DNA from 4 places in the Rhizobium sp. 11_C7_N12_5 genome. Region 1 is predicted to be linked to each of the others. Evidence: predicted binding sites of a transcription regulator. Region 1 holds the regulator's gene; each other region holds the start of a gene.
The links. The regulator LexA, encoded in region 1, represses DNA repair genes until DNA is damaged. The targets are predictions, from matches to a motif close to TGTTCNNNNTGTGTTCNG.
Positions count from the first base shown of each region.

Region 2: the regulator LexA is predicted to act here: its motif matches at 1,822-1,839, upstream of AB8B29_RS16245 (helicase-related protein).
Region 3: the regulator LexA is predicted to act here: its motif matches at 3,398-3,415, upstream of AB8B29_RS02000 (PA0069 family radical SAM protein).
Region 4: the regulator LexA is predicted to act here: its motif matches at 2,557-2,574, upstream of AB8B29_RS09610 (ribonuclease T2 family protein).

Region 1 covers NZ_JBPWPY010000001.1:1,336,660-1,341,332, reverse strand. Annotated here, with positions in the region: gene AB8B29_RS06700 (VOC family protein) at 1-556, opposite strand, end outside; gene lexA (transcriptional repressor LexA) at 980-1,702, shown strand; gene AB8B29_RS06690 (ComEC/Rec2 family competence protein) at 1,683-4,142, opposite strand; gene gltA (citrate synthase) at 4,423-4,673, shown strand, end outside.
Region 2 covers NZ_JBPWPY010000001.1:3,310,612-3,315,284, forward strand. Annotated here, with positions in the region: gene AB8B29_RS16245 (helicase-related protein) at 1-1,762, opposite strand, end outside; gene AB8B29_RS16250 (DUF3309 family protein) at 3,034-3,189, shown strand; gene AB8B29_RS16255 (YMGG-like glycine zipper-containing protein) at 3,237-3,491, shown strand; gene AB8B29_RS16260 (hypothetical protein) at 3,652-3,825, shown strand; gene AB8B29_RS16265 (beta-ketoacyl-ACP reductase) at 3,870-4,595, opposite strand.
Region 3 covers NZ_JBPWPY010000001.1:419,115-423,787, forward strand. Annotated here, with positions in the region: gene AB8B29_RS01985 (F0F1 ATP synthase subunit B) at 1-485, shown strand, start outside; gene AB8B29_RS01990 (phosphotransferase enzyme family protein) at 615-1,379, shown strand; gene AB8B29_RS01995 (ribonuclease HII) at 1,401-2,060, opposite strand; gene AB8B29_RS02000 (PA0069 family radical SAM protein) at 2,171-3,328, opposite strand; gene AB8B29_RS02005 (glycosyl transferase) at 3,535-4,053, shown strand; gene AB8B29_RS02010 (hypothetical protein) at 4,230-4,544, shown strand; gene moaB (molybdenum cofactor biosynthesis protein B) at 4,576-4,673, opposite strand, start outside.
Region 4 covers NZ_JBPWPY010000001.1:1,941,776-1,946,448, reverse strand. Annotated here, with positions in the region: gene AB8B29_RS09625 (CaiB/BaiF CoA transferase family protein) at 1-493, opposite strand, end outside; gene AB8B29_RS09620 (DMT family transporter) at 512-1,471, opposite strand; gene AB8B29_RS09615 (alpha/beta fold hydrolase) at 1,491-2,423, opposite strand; gene AB8B29_RS09610 (ribonuclease T2 family protein) at 2,589-3,335, shown strand; gene ettA (energy-dependent translational throttle protein EttA) at 3,461-4,673, shown strand, end outside.

The DNA.
Region 1 (4,673 bases):
TCGATATCGCCACCCGCGCAATGCCGGTGACGCCGTTTTCATGGCGCTCCAGCACGCTGCGATCGGCCGGCAGCGGATTGATGCGCTGGCAGCAGAAGGCCAGAAAATCCGGCGCACGCAGATCGGCGGCGAAAGCGAGACGAAAACCGGCGACGGTCTCCGTTCCATCCGGCATTTTCATGGGACGCGAGAAATCCAGCATGCGTCCCGCCGAGATGGCGCTTACCCGAAAGCGCTCGTCATCGGCGACAGCATCCTCCGAGCCGAACACCACGGCTGAAAAGCCGTCTTCACCGAGCCGGAAGCGGTAGGCCTGATCGCGCGCAACGAAGACATTCCCCGCGCCGACGCTCTCCTCACATTGCTCGGGGGATGCCACTGCCAGCGGTTCAAGATAGGTCTTGTCCGCAAAGAAGACACAGGCATTCTCGGTGCCGAACGGATGCCGGGCGTCGGGAGCGACGGTGAAACCGAGCTTGCCGAGCCGCTCGCGCGCCAAAGCGAGATTGACGGTCGGCAATACGAGATGATCCAGCGGATGCGGCGACAAAGTCATGATGTCTCCTATTTTCCTGCGCCCGCAGGTTTGCGCCCATCCATCCTCCAATTCAAGATGAAAGCAAGACGATAGAGGCGCAAGACACCGCATGTCCTGTCGAAGACGCCAGATCACGCGGCTGATTCTTTGATCGGTACCGGATTCGCATGTCGTGAAAATGGCTTTCATCCATGCGTCAGCTACTCAAGGTAGGCTGCATGCGCCCAATGAAGGACTAAACAGCATTTCCTTATGTTTTCCGATATGTTAGCGCGAATATAACCATATGAGACTTTTATCGGGTCCACCCAGTGATGTCGAATATTTAACTGTCCGTGCAAAGCTTTACCGAAATTTAAGTACTTGCGGAACACATATGGAACATATAGTGTCCGTTCTGGATTTGTTTCACGCTTTTCTCGATTCTGGGGTTCCAAGACGATGTTGACGCGCAAGCAGCAGGAACTGCTTCTCTTCATTCACGAACGGATGAAGGAGTCCGGCGTGCCACCATCTTTCGACGAGATGAAGGACGCGCTGGATCTTGCATCCAAATCCGGTATTCACCGTCTGATCACGGCTTTGGAGGAACGAGGGTTCATCCGCCGGCTACCGAACAGGGCCAGAGCGCTTGAGGTCATCAAGCTGCCGGATGCCTATAATCCAAGCCTGCAGCCGCGCCGCGGCTTTTCGCCGAGCGTCATCGAAGGCAGCCTCGGCAAACCCCAGCCAGTTGCGCCGCCTGCTCCGCCAAAAGTGGCGAACGACGACCAGAACAGTTCTGTTTCGGTACCGGTCATGGGCCGCATCGCCGCTGGCGTTCCGATCTCGGCCATCCAAAACAATACCCACGACATAACCGTCCCTGCCGACATGCTCGGCTCGGGCGAGCACTATGCGCTGGAAGTAAGAGGCGATTCAATGATCGATGCCGGCATTTTTGACGGCGATACGGTCATCATTCGCAATGCAACGACTGCCAATCCGGGCGATATCGTCGTCGCGCTCGTCGACGACGAGGAAGCGACGTTGAAGCGCTTCCGCCGCAAGGGGGCCTCCATCGCGCTCGAGGCAGCCAATCCCGCTTATGAAACCCGCATCTTCGGGCCGGATCGCGTCAAGGTGCAAGGCAAGCTCGTTGGCCTCATTCGCCGTTATCACTGACCGGTGATGCTCGGACGATCGGCGCGCCGAATGTGCCTGTGCGCCAATCGTATGTTCTGTGCCGAGCCCATGGGCGCTGTGGATTTTCGAACGCAGTTACCACATTTGGCTTGTCGGTGCTGAGGTCCATCTCAATGGACCCTGTCTGCCGCAATGTGGCGCCTGTGAAAAGCATGGCGCCGGAGCGGCAGCGATCCAGGCGTAGTCGTACGGGAGTGACGACGATATTGGCCGTATCGCAGGCCGGCGACAGGTAAGCTGCGTCCTCGATGGTGACCAGCATCGCGCCATTTTCAAGCATCGCGACGCACCATGCGCCCTTTTGGCAAGCAAAACTGCCCTGCATGGCCTGGTCGAGTGCTTCATCCATTGCCTTGCGAACTGCGCCCTGCTCTTCGACGCTCAATCGCCGGCGATGATCCGTCTTGCTGATCTGGGGAAGGCGGCTGTCAACAGGAAGGATAGTCGGAGGTTGATGCTCGCTCGCAACCAGCGCCCTCTGCCACTGTTCGAAAATGAAAGCCTGCGGTCTTTCGCGATTTGTTGCCAGTATGTCGTCCTGTCGCAAGGCAACCAGAACACCATCCTCGGAAATCATAAGATCCGGTTTGGGCACGCCAGAGCCGAATGCTGCCACGCCGAGGGAAGAAAGCAGCAACAGCAGGCCCACATGGCGCACGCTCGTTCGCAACATCGTCATGAGCAGAAAGCCTGTGATGAACGTCGGCATAAGCCAGGCGGGCTGGCGGCCGAAGGTAATATCGCCGCCCCATCCCGCCACCGTTTTGGCGATAGCGATGACCAACTCCAGTCCCTCGCCGGTGATTTGCCAAAAGGGCCCGTCGAGGCCAAATGGCATAAGCAACATGGCCGCCATGCCAAACGGCATGACGACGAAGGAGACGATCGGCATCGCAGCGAGATTGGCTGCAAGGCCGTATGTCGCCAACCGGTGAAAATGCTCGATCGAGAAGATCGCCGTCGACGCGCCGCCAATGAAGGAGGTCGACAATATGCTGCCGAAGAAGCGCGTAACGAACAGCAACGGGCTCAGGAGCCTGGAGCGCGAAAGAATATTTTCCCGATGCTGGCGCCGTTTCCAAAGCGTGTAGCCGGATACCAGCGCCAGCGTCGCGGCGTAGGACATCTGGAAGCTCGGTCCGAGCACCTGCGACGGCGACAGGCTGAGAATGACGATTGCCGAGAGCGCAACGTTGCGCAGACTGATCGACGGCCGGTCGAAGAGCACGGCAACCAGCATGATCGCCATCATGATAAAGGCGCGTTCGGCCGACACGCCAAAGCCGGAAATGAGATAGTAAGCCGTCAGGGTTACCAGCGCGCCGAAAGCGGCTATCTTCTTGGTCGGCCATGCCTGCGCCATGCCGGGAAACAGGCTGAACAGATAACGCAGGCCGATATAGAAGATACCGGCCGAAAGCGCCATGTTGAGGCCGGAAATGGCAATGATATGCGTGAGCCCGGCCATTCGCAGCGCTTCGGTCGTTTCGTCCGAAAGCGCGCGTCTCTCATCGGTGACAAGTGAGGCCGCGAAAGCGCCGGTGTCACCGGGCAAGGTCCTTCTAATCCTGTCGCCTATGCTGTTGCGCAGGCCGGCAAGCCAGATATCCGCCTTATCCAACACCGAATCCGCCGCAACATCACTGGCCGGTGACAGAAGGGTCGGCTTTCCAAAGGCAAAGCCGTTTGCACCGATGCCGTTGAAATAGGAACTGAACGCGAAATCGTTGAGATCAGGCAGAGCAGGTCCGGCCGGAGGCGTCAGTCGCGCCTTGCCCTGGATGCGGTCGCCGAGGTTGAACGGTTCTGCCTGTTTGCGCACGAAAATGGTGACGCGCTCCGGCGGTCTGCGAATGGCCGGCTTTTCTGTCTTGTCGACTTTGACGACGTATCGCCAACCTCCGTTATCGTAGGATTCTCGCCTTTCGATCCGACCTGTGACGGTCGTGGTCACAGCCGAGTCGAGCATGACGGTCGATGCCCGCCAGCTTTCCCACTGTGCCAGAGCCATGCCCAGACAAACCAGCATGCCGGCGAAGAGGACATGCCGAAGCACGCGGCCCGCTTCGCGCCTGAAAAGAAAGCTGCCAGCCAGGACCAGAAGCGCAGCAAGGACCGTCTGCGGCGGCGGATCGATATCGGCCTTGAACCAGAAGATCGCGCCGAGGCCCATATAGATCGGCGCAAACAGGATGGCACGACCATGCGCGGCCTCCTCTTCGATCAGGCGCCAAACAAAGGATCTGATGCGACTGACAGCCAGGTAGAAACGCGCGACCGGCGGCGCCTGATCCTGCGTCCGCTCCCGCTGCTCCGCTTTGGCACGAGAAACAAGGGGCGTGGCGGCATGGTGAGGCTCTGCAGGCCCAGGAAGATTCCTGCCATCCTCCTGCTGCTCCGGTGCCTCTAAATTAGGCATTCACTGCCTGCCTCACGCAAAACTACAGCTATGACGCGATTTTTGCCGTCACCATTCGGTGAATTCAACCAAAATCGGCACACCCACTGCCAAATTGCGCCATTTACCGGAACAGGGGGATCAAATGCCCTACTGCATTGCCCAAAAGTTGATACCGCAATGCACAATTCGGCATTAGGATAACTTGGCATTAGGCTCTGGATCATATAGCTAGTCGGTAGTCGCTTAACCTTTTGGCGCTTTTTATGGCGTCAATCCCGCCAAATCTTGGAGGATCAGCATGACGGAACAAAGCGCGAAACTAACTTGGGGTGAGAAGACGGTAGACCTGCCGGTCAAAACCGGGACCATCGGCCCGAGTGTCATTGATATTGGTGCCCTTTATAAGAACACCTCCACTTTCACTTACGATCCTGGCTTCACCTCGACCGCGTCGTGCGAGTCCAGCATCACCTATATTGATGGCGACGAAGGCGTTCTGCTGCATCGCGGCTATCCGATCGAACAGCTGGCCGAACACGGCGATTTCCT
Region 2 (4,673 bases), 2.0 Mb from region 1:
GGACACGCGGCCGCATGATATGATCGCTGCCCGATAGGCGCGCCACTGGATCGCCGAGCCAGCGCACGAGACCATCGGCACTGATCGCAAGATCGCTGTTGCCGGCCGCGTGCATGCGAGCGGCACGCGCCTCGAACTCCAGCGCAAGCGCCTTCAGCGAAGCCGACTGGACAGCCTTGGCGTCCGGCCCCTCCGTTCCGGAGATTGGCGTGAACCGGAATCCGGTCAACTGCCCCACATGATGCCCCTCGACGAAGACATCCCCATTCACACTGATTTCAGCTTCCAGCATCGCATTCTCTCTCAGGCGCTTCATGAGCACAGATGTCCTGCGATCAACAAAGCGTTTCGTCAACCGTTCATGTAACGCATCGGACAATCGATCTTCGATTTCCCGCGTCTTTTCTTGCCAGTGTGTCGGATCGGCAAGCCAACCGGGCCGGTTCGACACATAGGTCCAAGTCCTTATCTGCGCGATTCGCGCCGAAAGCGTGTCGATCTCGCCATCTGTCCGATCGGCTCGATGCACCTGCTCGGCCAGGAAGTCCTCTTTCACCGTGCCATAGCGCACGAGATCGGAAAAGAGGGTAGCGATAAGATCGGCATGCTGGGCGGGCGTGATACGCCGATAGTCGGGAAGCGCACAGGCCTCCCATAATTTTTCGACCCGCGCCGGGCTGCTGGCAAGATCGGCAATCTCCAGATCGCGTGACAGATATTCCAACGCCTGCTGGTCTACCGCAGGCAGCGCCCGCGTCAAGCCCTGCACGCGCGGGGCGTCTTCGAGACTGGCGCGCAGCGCGGCGATCGAGGCGAAGTCGAAATCCTTGCTGCGCCATTGCAGCACCTTCACCGTGTCGAATTCGTGCCCCTCCATCCGGCGCACCAGCTCATCGTCGAAGGGATCGACCTGACCCGTCACGCCGAAAGTGCCGTCCTTCAGATGGCGCCCGGCGCGGCCTGCGACCTGGCCGAGCTCGGCGGGATTGAGATTGCGGAACTGATAGCCGTCGAACTTGCGGTCCTGGGCAAAGGCGACATGATCGACGTCGAGATTGAGGCCCATGCCGATGGCGTCGGTGGCGACCAGATATTCGACATCGCCTTCCTGGTAGAGCGCCACCTGCGCATTGCGGGTGCGGGGGCTCAGCGCGCCGAGCACGACGGCGGCTCCGCCGCGCTGGCGGCGAATAAGCTCCGCGATGGCATAAACCTCGTCGGCGGAAAAGGCGACGATCGCCGTGCGTTGCGGCAGGCGCGTGATCTTCTTCTGCCCGGCATAGAAGAGATGCGACAGCCTCGGCCGCTCGATGACGGTAATCCCGGGCAGAAGCTGCTCGAGAATCGGCCGCATCGTGCCGGCGCCGAGCAGCAGCGTCTCGTCCCGGCCGCGCAAATGCAGGATGCGATCCGTAAAGATATGGCCGCGTTCCAGATCTCCGGCCAGCTGCACTTCATCGATGGCGACGAAGGAAGCACGCGTCTCGCGCGGCATGGCCTCGACGGTACAGACCGAAAAGCGCGCATTGGGCGGCGATATCTTTTCCTCACCCGTCACCAGCGCAACATGCTGGGCCCCGACCTTCTCAACGACGCGCGTATAGACCTCACGCGCGAGCAGCCGCAGCGGCAGGCCGATCACGCCACTGCCATGCGCCACCATGCGCTCGATGGCATAATGGGTCTTGCCGGTATTGGTAGGTCCGAGCACTGCGGTCACGCCGCGTCCGCTCAGGATCATGGGGTGCGAGATTTGAGTCATGGGTCCGTGCATGGGCGAGAAACTACCGTCTTCCGATCAGCGAGCTCCTCCTTGAAGAGAAGAACAAATGACGACCATATGTGACAAAGGCAAGACCTGAATCAAAAAACAGCGGCCGCAACAGCTGATTTCATAAACGGCAGTCTCAACCAAAAGCTACATTATCCCTGCATCCCATGCGAGTCCCCCCGACTGGGGAACAGCTTGGGAACGAATCGGCGACGAATCGCTGACTCGGCGGCGTTCTTCATTCGTTCACTACTATATATGGATTTCGATTCACAGAATCCCACCAGATACTGAATCGCACTTTCATGGCCTTTTTCGCGGAAAGGGGAGTCAAGCAATGAATTCGCGGGAGGCGAAATTTCACACGGATTTACGGTTAATCATTTGTAAACATACCGGATTTCCCGATGTGCCCGCCGTCGCATTAACAATCGGGCCAAAGCCGGAACGAATCAGCGACGAATCGCTGATTCCGGCAGTTTCTGTCTTTGTTCTCTACAATATATAGCGGCTTTTCGTCGAAAGCACGCAGGACTCTGAATGGTTGAGACCGCGATTCGGCCCGAATCTTGGATTGCGGTTAATCTTTCAGCGAGCCCAGATATAATGAATCAATAAATACACCCTGTAATTGTATCCGTTAACGCTTCGACCAAAGCCGGAACGAATCGGACACGAATCGCTGATTCGTCCGCGTATTTCGTTTGTTCACGGCCATATCTAGTAGCTGGACAGAAATGCATCGCGAGATGAAGAACGGCACGCGGGCGCCGGCCAACGCGCAAACTCGTCCCCATTAACCAATCGGACCTGCGACACACCACTTTCCGGCGAACCGCCCAGGCTCCTTCCCGCTCGAGCCTCGAGCGCAAGCGCCTTCCCCGCCGACCCAACGTTAACCAAGGCCATATGCAGAACGAATCGCAGACGAATCACAGACATGATCGCCTTCCCGTTTCGTTCACCGCAACACATTGTATTTTTAGAAAATTTTAACCATAGGCATAAGTCCTGCCTGGCCGGTTCGCCATCACATCACATGATCGCGTTAACCCTTTGCCGGACACCGAGCCCATTGCACTCGCGTATTTTTATTTCTTAGCCGGAACAATTTTCCCGGAAGAAAGTTTCTACGGCAGCAACGCAAGGAACTCCGCTAGTTCCCCACAAACGAACCAGCGGGGTCGCATGGAATATGCTGTTGGCCGGGCGACAAGCCCGTGCCGGCGAAATGTTCGAGCGACGCACATGGAGGACGCATCATGCTTGGTACGGTACTGCTCGTCATACTGATTCTGCTACTGATCGGCGCACTTCCGAGCTGGGGTTACAGCCGGGCTTGGGGATATGGTCCATCAGGCGGCCTCGGACTTGTTCTCGTTATCGTTCTTATTCTGCTATTGATGGGTCGGATCTGATCCTCAGACCATTGTTGAAAACCTCGAAACACTAGGGAGCTAACACCATGAAGAAGATCATCGTCGCGATCGCGCTCGTCGGCGCACTAGCGTCGTGCACCGCCACGGAGAAAGGCACAGCCATCGGCGCCGGTACAGGCGCCCTGATCGGTGGCGTGGCCACGCATAGCTGGGGTGGCGCCGCGGTCGGCGCTGTCGCCGGTGGTGTCGTCGGCAACCTTATCGGACGGTCGCATGAACGTAGCGGCTATTGCATCTACCGCGACCGCTATGGTCACCGTTACGAGGCTCGTTGCCGCTAAGGCAGGCTGACGCCTCATGGCCGGTTGCCCTTGACGGTCGATCATGATCGTCAGGCTCTTTGCGCCGCCCCCCCGGGGAGAGCAACTCCTGTAGGACAATCCTCTTCCCGCGAGAACCGATCGCGGGAAGGGAGCAGTGTTTTGAGAAAGGAACGGCATCATGGCCGCAATCATCGCAAGCATTGCAGCGTTCGCGCTCATTGGCACCAGTTTTTACGCGCTCGTCTACGCGACAAGGGCGCGTGACAAGGAAAAGCGGCGGATGGCATTGGAAGCCGTCGTCCTGGAATTCAAGCCGCGACGGCAGCAATCGGCCAATTCAGGCCGAGGATGATTGCCGGGCTCGCCCGGCAATCCCACCGATAACGAAGATCGGCTTCAAGCGAAGAACTGCCCGCCATTGGCTGATATCGTCGATCCCGTGATGAAACCGGCATCGTCGCTGGCAAGGAAGACAACGACGCGGGCGATTTCCTCGGGCTGGCCCAGACGTCCCACGGGGATCTGCGGAATGATGCGCTCGTTCAAAACCTTTTCCGGCACAGCAAGCACCATTTCCGTGCCGATATAGCCCGGGCAAATGGCATTCACGGTGATGTTTTTGGCAGCCCCCTCCTGCGCGAGCGCCTTGGTGAAGCCGAGGTCGCCGGCCTTGGCGGCGGAATAATTTGCCTGGCCCATCTGCCCCTTCTGACCGTTGATCGACGATATGTTGATGACGCGGCCGAAGCTGCGGTCGCGCATGCCCTGCCAGACATGATGCGTCATGTTGAACAGGCCGGTGAGGTTTGTATTGATAACCTCCTGCCATTGCTGTGGCGTCATCTTGTGGAACATGGCGTCCCGGGTAATGCCGGCATTGTTGACCAGAACCTCGACATGGCCGAGATCGTGCTCGACCTTGGCGATGCCTTTGCCGCAGGCCTCGTAGTCGGTCACATCCCACTTGTAGACGGCAATGCCTGTCACTTCGTGGAAGGCCCGCGCTTTTTCCTCATTGCCGGCATAGGTTGCCGCCACCTTGTAGCCCGCATTGCGCAGCGCCATTGAAATGGCCGCTCCGATTCCTCGCGTACCCCCCGTTACCAATGCCACTCTGCTCATGTGCCACTCCCCTTTGTTGCTGCGGAGACGAGACGACCGCTCATCAGGTCGCCTGCTCCGCCTTCGCCGCCTCTTCTG
Region 3 (4,673 bases), 920 kb from region 1:
TTGCTCTTGATGAAACTTTCTTCGCTTTTGTCGCGCTTCTCATCTTCCTCGGCCTGATCGTTTATCTGAAGGTTCCGGGCATGATGGCAAAGTCGCTGGACGACCGTGCCGATCAGATCCGCAACGAACTGGCAGAAGCAAAGCGCCTGCGCGAAGAGGCTCAGCATCTGCTGGCCGAATACCAGCGCAAGCGCAAGGAAGCTGAAGCAGATGCGGCGAACATCGTTGCGGCTGCCGAGCGTGAAGCCCAAATGCTGACGTCGGAAGCCCGCAAGAAGACGGAGGAATTCGTCGCCAACCGCACGGCGCTGTCCGAGCAGAAGATCAAGCAGGCGGAAGCCGATGCGATGAAGGCGGTTCGTTCCGCTGCCGTTGACCTCGCGATTGCGGCTGCGGAATCCGTGCTTGCGCAGAAGACCGGTGGAAGCGTTCAATCGGGCCTTTTCAACGACGCAGTCAACGAAGTGAAGACCCGGCTGAACTAAGCCGGAGAGATCGAAATTCAAAAGAGCCCTGCCTCGGCGGGGCTTTTTTTGTTTTGGCCTCCCGTCTTCTCGGTGTTTGACTAAGGGCCCCTTCCGCATCTAGATCATTTGGGCGCGCAGGGAGGGTCGATGCAGATATTGGACGGCGAGGAACCGTTTCGTCAGGGCGATCACATCCTGCGGCCGGTTCGCCCATGGACACCAAGCGTTCATGCTTTGCTCGCCGCCTTGCGGCGACATGGTTTTGCCGCAGCTCCGCCGCCGGCTGGATTTGATGCGGTCTGGGAGAAAGTGACCTATCTGCCCGGCACCACCGGCGATCTCGACGACAACGTCGAAATGCGCTCCGAACTGGCCTTGCGGTCGGCGGCGTCTCTGCTTCGTCATTATCACGATTGTTCAGCTCGGTTTCTGCGCGACCTTGCAACGGAATGCATATGGCAATTGCCGGCCCGAACGCCGCGCGAAGTCATCTGCCATGGGGATTTCGCACCCTATAATGTCGTACTGAACGGCGGCGAGGTGACTGGTATCATCGACTTCGAGACGGCTCATCCCGCCCCTCGGTGCTGGGATCTGGCCTATGCCGTCTATCGCTGGGCGCCGCTGTCCTCAGGCATCGGGGTGGAAAGCCTGGATGGGCTGGACAACCAGATCCGGCGTGCCCGCATCTTTGCCGATGCCTATGGAATGTCGGCTGCAGAACGCCGCTCTCTGCCCGATGCCATCGTCGAGCGGCTGGAGGCGCTGCTGAGCTTCATGGAGCAGGAGGCGGCGCGCGGCGTCGAAAAATACCGGCGGGACCTCAAGGAGGGACATGATCAGGGCTACCGCCTGGACATTGCCTATATGACGAGATGGTCGGCGGAAATTACGGCAGGAATGACCGAGTAACAGATAGCAGCGATATGATCTTCAGACGGCTTCCTTCTTCAGGGGCCGAAAGCTCATGCGGTGCAGGGAGCACGGGCCATGCAGCTCGATGCCGGCGCGATGCTGGGCAGTGCCATAGCCGGCATGGGCCGCGAAGCCATAGGCGGGAAAAACGTCGCCTGCTCGCGCCATCATCCGGTCACGCGTCACCTTCGCGACGATCGAGGCGGCTGCGATCGAGAAAGAGCGCGCATCGCCCTTGACCACAGCCTTGCCAGGGCAGGCAAGGCCCGCGGGCACATCGAGGCCGTCGGTCAACACATAGCTTGCCGGCACCGCCAGGCTGCAAATGGCACGGCGCATCGCGTCGAGGCTTGCCTTGCGGATATCCGTCGTGTCGATACGGGCTGCACTCGATGAGGCAATGGAAACGGTTGCCGTCGCGAGGATTTCGACAAACAGCGCTTCGCGTCTGGCGGCGGTGAGCTGCTTGGAATCGTTCAGCCCCTGCGGAATGCGTTCGGGATCGAGAATGACTGCCGCTGCGACGACAGGCCCTGCGAGGGGCCCACGGCCTGCCTCGTCGGCACCGGCGACCGGCCAGTGTCCGGCGCGGCGGGCGATCAGTTCCAGCTCGAAGGTCGGGATGATTGGCGCTTCGTCGAAAAGCATGGGAGAATCGGGTGATGTGCTGCGTGGCATGCGGCAAAGCTCGCACACCACCCGATCTCCTGCAAGCCCCCGGTGGATCAGGGCGGCGAACCTGGGGGGCTCTCTTCCAGCGGGCACAGGGAAAAACCCGCGAGGAAAGGTCAGAGCAGCGACAGCTGGACGCCGCTGCCGTCAGGCGGCACGAACAGGTCGTCGCGCAGCGCGATATTGCGGCGTGTGAGATCGAGCCGTCGCGTTGCCATTTCGAAGCGACGGCTGATCTGCCAGGCATAGGGTCCGGCACCCTTCATGCGTTTGCCGAACTCCGCATCGTAATCCTTGCCGCCGCGCATCGAGCGGACCAGCGACATGACGTGGCGGTAGCGATCCGGATAGTGCTGCAGCAGCCAGTCGCGAAACAGCGGGCTCACTTCCAGAGGCAGCCGCAGGATCACATAGCTTGCCTCCAGCGCGCCGGCAGCCTTGCCGGCATCGAGGATGCGCTCGATCTCATGGTCGTTGAGGGCGGGAATGATCGGCGCCACCATGATCGAGGTGCGGATGCCGGCCTCGCTCAGGGCCTGGATCGCCTCCAGTCGCCGCGGCGGCGTCGCGGCGCGCGGTTCCATGGTGCGCGCCAGCTTCCGATCGAGCGTCGTCACCGACAGGCCCACCCGCACCAGGTTCTTGGCGGCCATGTCCTTGAGGATATCGATATCGCGCATGACCAGCGCTGATTTGGTGACGATAGCGACCGGATGGTTCGCCCTGTTCAGCACTTCGAGGATCTGGCGCATGATCCGCCATTCCTTCTCTATCGGCTGATAGGGATCGGTGTTGGTGCCGATGGCGATGACGCGCGGCTTGTAGCCGGGCTTTGCCAGTTCCCGCTCCAGAAGCTTCGCCGCATCCGGCTTGGCAAACAGCTTCGCTTCGAAATCCAGCCCCGGCGACAGGCCCATATAGGCATGCGTCGGCCGCGCGAAGCAGTAGATGCAGCCGTGCTCGCAGCCGCGATAGGGATTGATGGAACGATCGAAGGGAATATCGGGCGATTCGTTGCGCGTGATCGCGGTGCGCGGCTTCTCCACCTGCACCTCGGTCTTGAAGGGCGGAAGCTCCTCCAGGGTCTGCCAGCCGTCATCGAAGGTCTCGCGCTGCCGAGCTTCGAACCGGCCGCTCGGGTTCAGCCCGGCGCCGCGTCCGCGCCGGCGCTCGACGTCGACCCTGAGGCCGGCGTCGGCGATCAAGGCGTTGGCAATGTCTGGCGTATTGGCAGGCGCGAATGCGGCCTGCCCTGCAAGGGACTGCTCGTTCATCGGTAGCTCCAGGGCGGTTCGTGGCGCCGCACGCCGCGTCTAAGATGATTAAATTCCTATCCGACAAATGAGAACAATGCAAGAACAAAATACGAAATTGCACTCCGCCGCGACCTTTGAGGCTGTGTATAAGCCTTCCCGCTAAACCTTCGGGTTTGAGGGGTTATGCGCTGGCAATAAATTGTGCGCCGCTCTATAAATGGGCAATGTTGACGGTAATCATCGAATGTCAGGATCAGGAACCTGAGCTGGCGCAGACATTGGCGGCATTGGTGGCGGGCGCTATCGAGGGCCTGGTTTGCGATGTCGTCGTGCTCGATCACGGCTCGCGGGACGGCACCTCACGGGTGGCGGATGCCGCCGGCTGCCGGTTCTATTCGCAGTGGGATATAAAGGACATATTGCGCACGGCGCGCGGCGAATGGCTGCTGCTGGTCGAGCCCGGCGCGCGCCCGCAGGCCGGCTGGATCGACGAGATCGCTGAATATGTTTCATTGAACAAGGTGCCTGCACGCTTTACCGCATCGCGCGGTTATCGCCGGCCTTTCCTGCAGCGCATCGGCCGCGGCACACCGCCCCTGGAGCTGGGATTACTGCTTTCCAAGCCACAGGCCATCGCCGTCGCCAGAACCGGCATGCGGCTGGCGGAATTCGCCAAAGGTCAGAAAAGCCGCAGGCTTTCAAGCGAGCTCATTCCATCCTGGGTCGCGCGGGCGGCGCGATAGAGCTTTCATCGTCCCAGATTCCATTTGTAAACCTGGGAATAGCTGTCATAATTTTGTTGTGGCGGCACCTTTCGCGTATCGCGTCGGGCGGCCGACCACGAAGATGCCGGTATGCGGCGGAACTGGTCAGCGGAACTCTCCTTTTCCGCCGAGATTTCGGCGAAAGGAGGTGCGTTATGAAACGCACGATGCTCTACCGCCTTATGGCAACGGCCTTCGTTGCAAGTGCAATTCTCTATCCCGGCGTTGCCGCCTCCCAAGCGACACTGGCTTGCGCCAAGCGCGTTGATATCATCGCATTCCTTGGCGACCATCTTTCCGAAAAGCTGTCGGCTGCCGGCAAGCTCGATCCCAACACCATCGTTGAAATCTACGCTGCCGAAAGCGGCAACTGGACGCTGATGATCAGCGACGTCTCCGGACGGAGCTGCATCATTCTCAGCGGTGATACTTGGGAATCAATTCCTGCCCTGCCGGGGCCAAAGGCATAGCGGGCTGCGAGGCCTTGCGGACACGCAGGATCTATTTGGAACCGCCACCGCGCTTCAGATGCTCGTCGAGGCGGGGCATGATCTCCACGAAATTGCAAGGCATGTGCCGGTAGTCGAGCTGCGCCTTCA
Region 4 (4,673 bases), 610 kb from region 1:
TGATCGACATGAAGCCGGATATGCCCTGGACGATGTAGTCATAGCCTGCCAGGCCGGCATAAGGCCCTGTCTGTCCGAAGCCCGTGATAGAGCAATAGACGATCCTCGGATTGATCCTTTTCAGGCTTTCGTAGTCCAGGCCGTATTTGACCAGGCCGCCGAGCTTGAAATTCTCGATCACGACGTCGGCCGTCTTCACCAGCCGGCGCACGAGCTCCTGACCCTCTGCGTTCTTGAGGTCGGCGACGATGGAACGCTTGCCGCGATTGGCCGAATGATAATAGGCGGCCGAGAGATTTTCGCCATCCTTGCCCTCGACAAAGGGCGGGCCCCATTGGCGCGTGTCGTCGCCGCCGTCGGGATTTTCCACCTTGATGACGTCGGCGCCGAGATCGGCCAGCATCTGCCCCGCCCAGGGGCCGGCGAGCACACGAGCAAGCTCGATGACTCGAATACCGGACAGCGGAGGTTTCTTGGTTTTCTGGTCTGTCATGTCGACCCGCTCTCTCGCTTAAGGCGTGAATGCTGTTGCAGATGTATCGGATACCGGCTTGGAAGCAAAGCGCCGCTCGCGCCAGAGAATGTAGAGCCCGGAGCCGATGATGATGAATATTCCGAGCCACTTGATCGCATCCGGAAAGTTGCCGAAGACCAGCCAGCCGAAGATCGTCGCCGAGACGATCTCGAAATATTGCAGGGGCGCAAGCGTCGAGGCTGGCACGGCACGATAGGCGTGTACGGTGAGGATGCCGGCGGCGGCGGCGCTGGCGCCGACGCCGAGCAGATAAAGCATGGCAATCAGGTCCGGCAGGACGGGGTCGAGGATGGCAGAACCAGTCGCACGGCCAATCGCAAGCAGGATCAGGCTGAAGCCGACGCCCCATATGCCCGTTTGAAACTGCATCGACCATGCATCCTCGCTATGGGAGACGACGCGCGTGATCATCACGTAGACGGCGATGCAGAGCGCGGTGACGACGGGCAAAAGCGCCACGAAACCGACCTCTTCGAAGCTCGGCTGGATGATCAGCATCGCGCCGAAAAAACCGACGGCGCAGGCCGTGTAGCGCCGCCAGCCGATGGTTTCCTTGAGGAAAATGCTGCTGAGAATGGTCAGCATCATCGGCTCGACGAAAAAGATGGCGATGGCATCGGCGACTTCCATGACCTGCAGCGTCGTCACGAACGAAACCATGGACAGCGTGAGCACGCCGGCGCGGATGGCATGCACGCCGCTGCGACGCCATGTCCATACGCCCCATTGTCCAAGCATGGCCATCATCGGCAGCGCAAAGAGCGATTGGAGGATGAAACGCGCGGCGGTGACTTCAGCCGGCGGAATGGTGGCTGCCGCGAGCTTGGAGAATATGTCGATGATCGGCGAGAGGACGACGGAGAGGAACATCATCAACAGGCCGAAGGTCAGCTCCGACTGCGGCAATCGAAGCGAGGTGCCGCTGCTGGCATTCATTGTAGAATTCCTTTGAGAATCAGTTCCTTGCCGTCACCTTCTCACACCAGTCGGCAAAGTCGGAAATGGCTTGGGCGGCGCCGATTTCGTTCAGCGTCTCGTGCCGCATGTCCGGATGGATCGCGGTTGTAATATGAGAGAAGCCGGCATTTTTCAAATGGTTTGACAGCCAGGAAATCGCTTTTCCGTTGTCGGTCGCGGGATCCTTGCCGCCTCCCGTCAGATGAATCGGCATGTCACGCCGCAGCCGGTCGAGATAGGTTTTCTGCGGGGCGCGAAAGCTGAGCTCGAATATGTCAAGCCAGAGCGAGACAGATGCATTGAAGCCGCAGAGCGGATCGGCGATGTACTTGTCCACCTGCTCGGGAACGCGCGAAAGCCAGTCGAACTCGGTGCGGCGGTTCGGGATGGATTTGCCCCAGGTAGCGAAGGTCAGTTTCGGCAACGGCCCGCTGGGGACGTCCGATCCTTTGAACATGCGCTCCGTCTTCAGGATGAGCTGGGCGGCGCGGCCGGCGAGGCCGGGATTGAAGTTGGAGTTCCAGACCGCGACGGCATCGAATTTGTCCGGATGCGTGACGACCGTGTTGAGGCTGATCAATCCTCCCATGGAGTGACCGAAGAGAATGATGGGCAGGCCGGGATGGGCCGTCGCGGCAAGCTCGCGCATGGCCAGCACATCAGAGATGACCTGCCCGACGCCGTTTCTTCGCGCGAAACGGCCGATTGGAGCGTCGGCAGCAATAGTCTCGCCATGGCCGCGATGATCATGGGCATAGACATGAAAGCCGCGCGCGGCCATGGCTTCAGCAAAAGCTGCGTAGCGGCGTGAATGTTCGGCAAGGCCATGAGATATCAGGAGGATGCCGCGTGCATCGCCTTTAGCCGGCGAATGATGATAGGCAATCGTCGCGCCCGTCGGGCTTTCCAGGCGTTGCGTCTCGGCGAACATGCATGGTTCCTCCCCATTTGGACGAAAGGTCATCATTCGGTTGATTGCAACGGATAACGATCGAAGCCCACAGAAATAAATCTTCGCAAGCCATGTGATTCAGGGTTGCATCTACTCAATCAAACTGCTTATTTGTTCCTATAATGTTCTAATTGGAGGCATGAAATGAAGCATTTGCTTCGGATATTTGCGGTTGTGCTCCTTTCGGCCGGAACGATCGCCAGCGCGGCGGCGCAGGAGCAGAGCAGAGGGCGGACGCGCTTTATACTGGCGGCGAGCTGGGAGCCGGCGTTTTGTGCGACGAACCAGAAGAAGGCGGAATGCCGGAACCAATCGTCGAACAACTATGACGCCACAAATTTCTCGCTGCACGGCCTCTGGCCGATGCGGCAGGAATATTGCGACGTTTCGGACGATTTGAAACAGGCCGACCGCAGCAGCGATTGGAAGGATCTACCGGCGGTTCAGCTGTCGCAGGAAGTCAAGGCAAAGCTCGACAAGGTCATGCCGGGCACCCAGTCCGGCCTCGAACGCCATGAATGGATCAAGCACGGCACATGCACGAAGCTCAGCGCCGATCAGTTTTTCTCGACCGCTGCCGGTTTGATCGCCGAACTCAATGCATCGGCCGTGCGCGATCTTTTCGCTGAGAATATCGGCAAGGAGCTGGATGCCGAAACCATCAAGGCCGCCTTCGACCAGAGCTTCGGCGAGGGTGCCAATGCGCGCATCAAGATGAGCTGCCGCCGGGTCGGCAATACCAGGATGATTTCGGAATTGACGATCGGCCTCTCCGAAGATGCGATCGATCCGCAGCAGGGTGGCGAGCCACGGCTTGGCAAACTGATCCAGGGTGCCGGCAGCACGTCGTTCGGGTGCGATCGCGGCGTGGTGGATGCGGCCGGTTTCTGAGGAAATACGGGCTTTATGACTCGGATAATGCCCTCGGACAAGGTTTCGCCGTTGCCCGAGGGCGGGGTTTCGCCTACATAGCGGCACAATTCACAATGTTGTTCGCCCGTGGAGTAACCCAAGCTATGGCACGTCAGTTCATTTATCATATGGCCGGTCTGAATAAGGCCTATGGCGCCAAGAAAATTCTCGAGAATATCCATCTCTCCTTCTACCCCGATGCCAAGATCGGTATTCTCGGTCCGAACGGTGCAGGTAAGTCGACTGTGCTGCGGATCATGGCCGGTCTCGATAAGGAGTATACCGGCGAGGCCTGGCTGGCCGAGGGTGCCACCATCGGCTATTTGGCGCAGGAGCCGCAGCTCGATCCGGCGAAGACGGCGCTCGAAAACGTCATGGAAGGCGTTGCGGCGAAGACTGACGTCCTCAATCGTTACAACGAACTGATGATGAACTATTCCGACGAGACGGCGGAAGAGGGCGCTAAGCTCCAGGACATCATCGACAGCCAGAATCTCTGGGACCTGGAAAGCCAGGTTGAGATGGCAATGGATGCGTTGCGCTGCCCGCCTGGCGATGCCGACGTCACCAAACTCTCCGGCGGCGAACGCCGTCGTGTGGCGTTGTGCAAGCTGCTGCTGTCGCAGCCGGACGTGCTGCTGCTCGACGAACCGACTAACCATCTCGACGCCGAAACCATCGCCTGGTTGGAAAAGCATCTGCGTGCCTATCCGGGCGCCGTGCTGATGATTACCCACGATCGCTACTTCCTGGATAACGTCACCGGCTGGATCCTCGAACTCGACCGCGGTCGCGGCATTCCCTACGAAGGCAACTACTCCTCCTACTTGCTGGCGAAGGCGAAGCGCATGCAGCAGGAAGGTCGCGAAGAGGCCGGTCGCCAGAAGGCGATCGCTCGCGAACAGGAGTGGATCGCTTCCAGCCCGAAAGCCCGCCAGTCGAAGTCCAAGGCCCGTATCCGCGCTTATGACGAGTTGGTCGATGCCGCCGAGAACCAGCGTCCCGGCGATGCGCAGATCATCATTCCGGTCGGTGAGCGTCTCGGACAGGTGGTCATCGAGATGGAAGGCATCAACAAGGGTTATGGCGACCGGATGTTGATCGAAGGTCTGTCGCTGAAGCTGCCGCCGGGCGGTATCGTCGGCGTTATCGGTCCGAACGGCGCCGGCAAGACGACGCTTTTCCGCATGATCACCGGCCAGGAAAAGCCGGATAGCGGCAGCATCCGCATCGGCGACAGCGTTCATCTCGGCTATGTCGACCAGAGCCGTGACGCACTCGATGGCGGCAAGACCGTCTGGGAAGAGATCTCCGGCG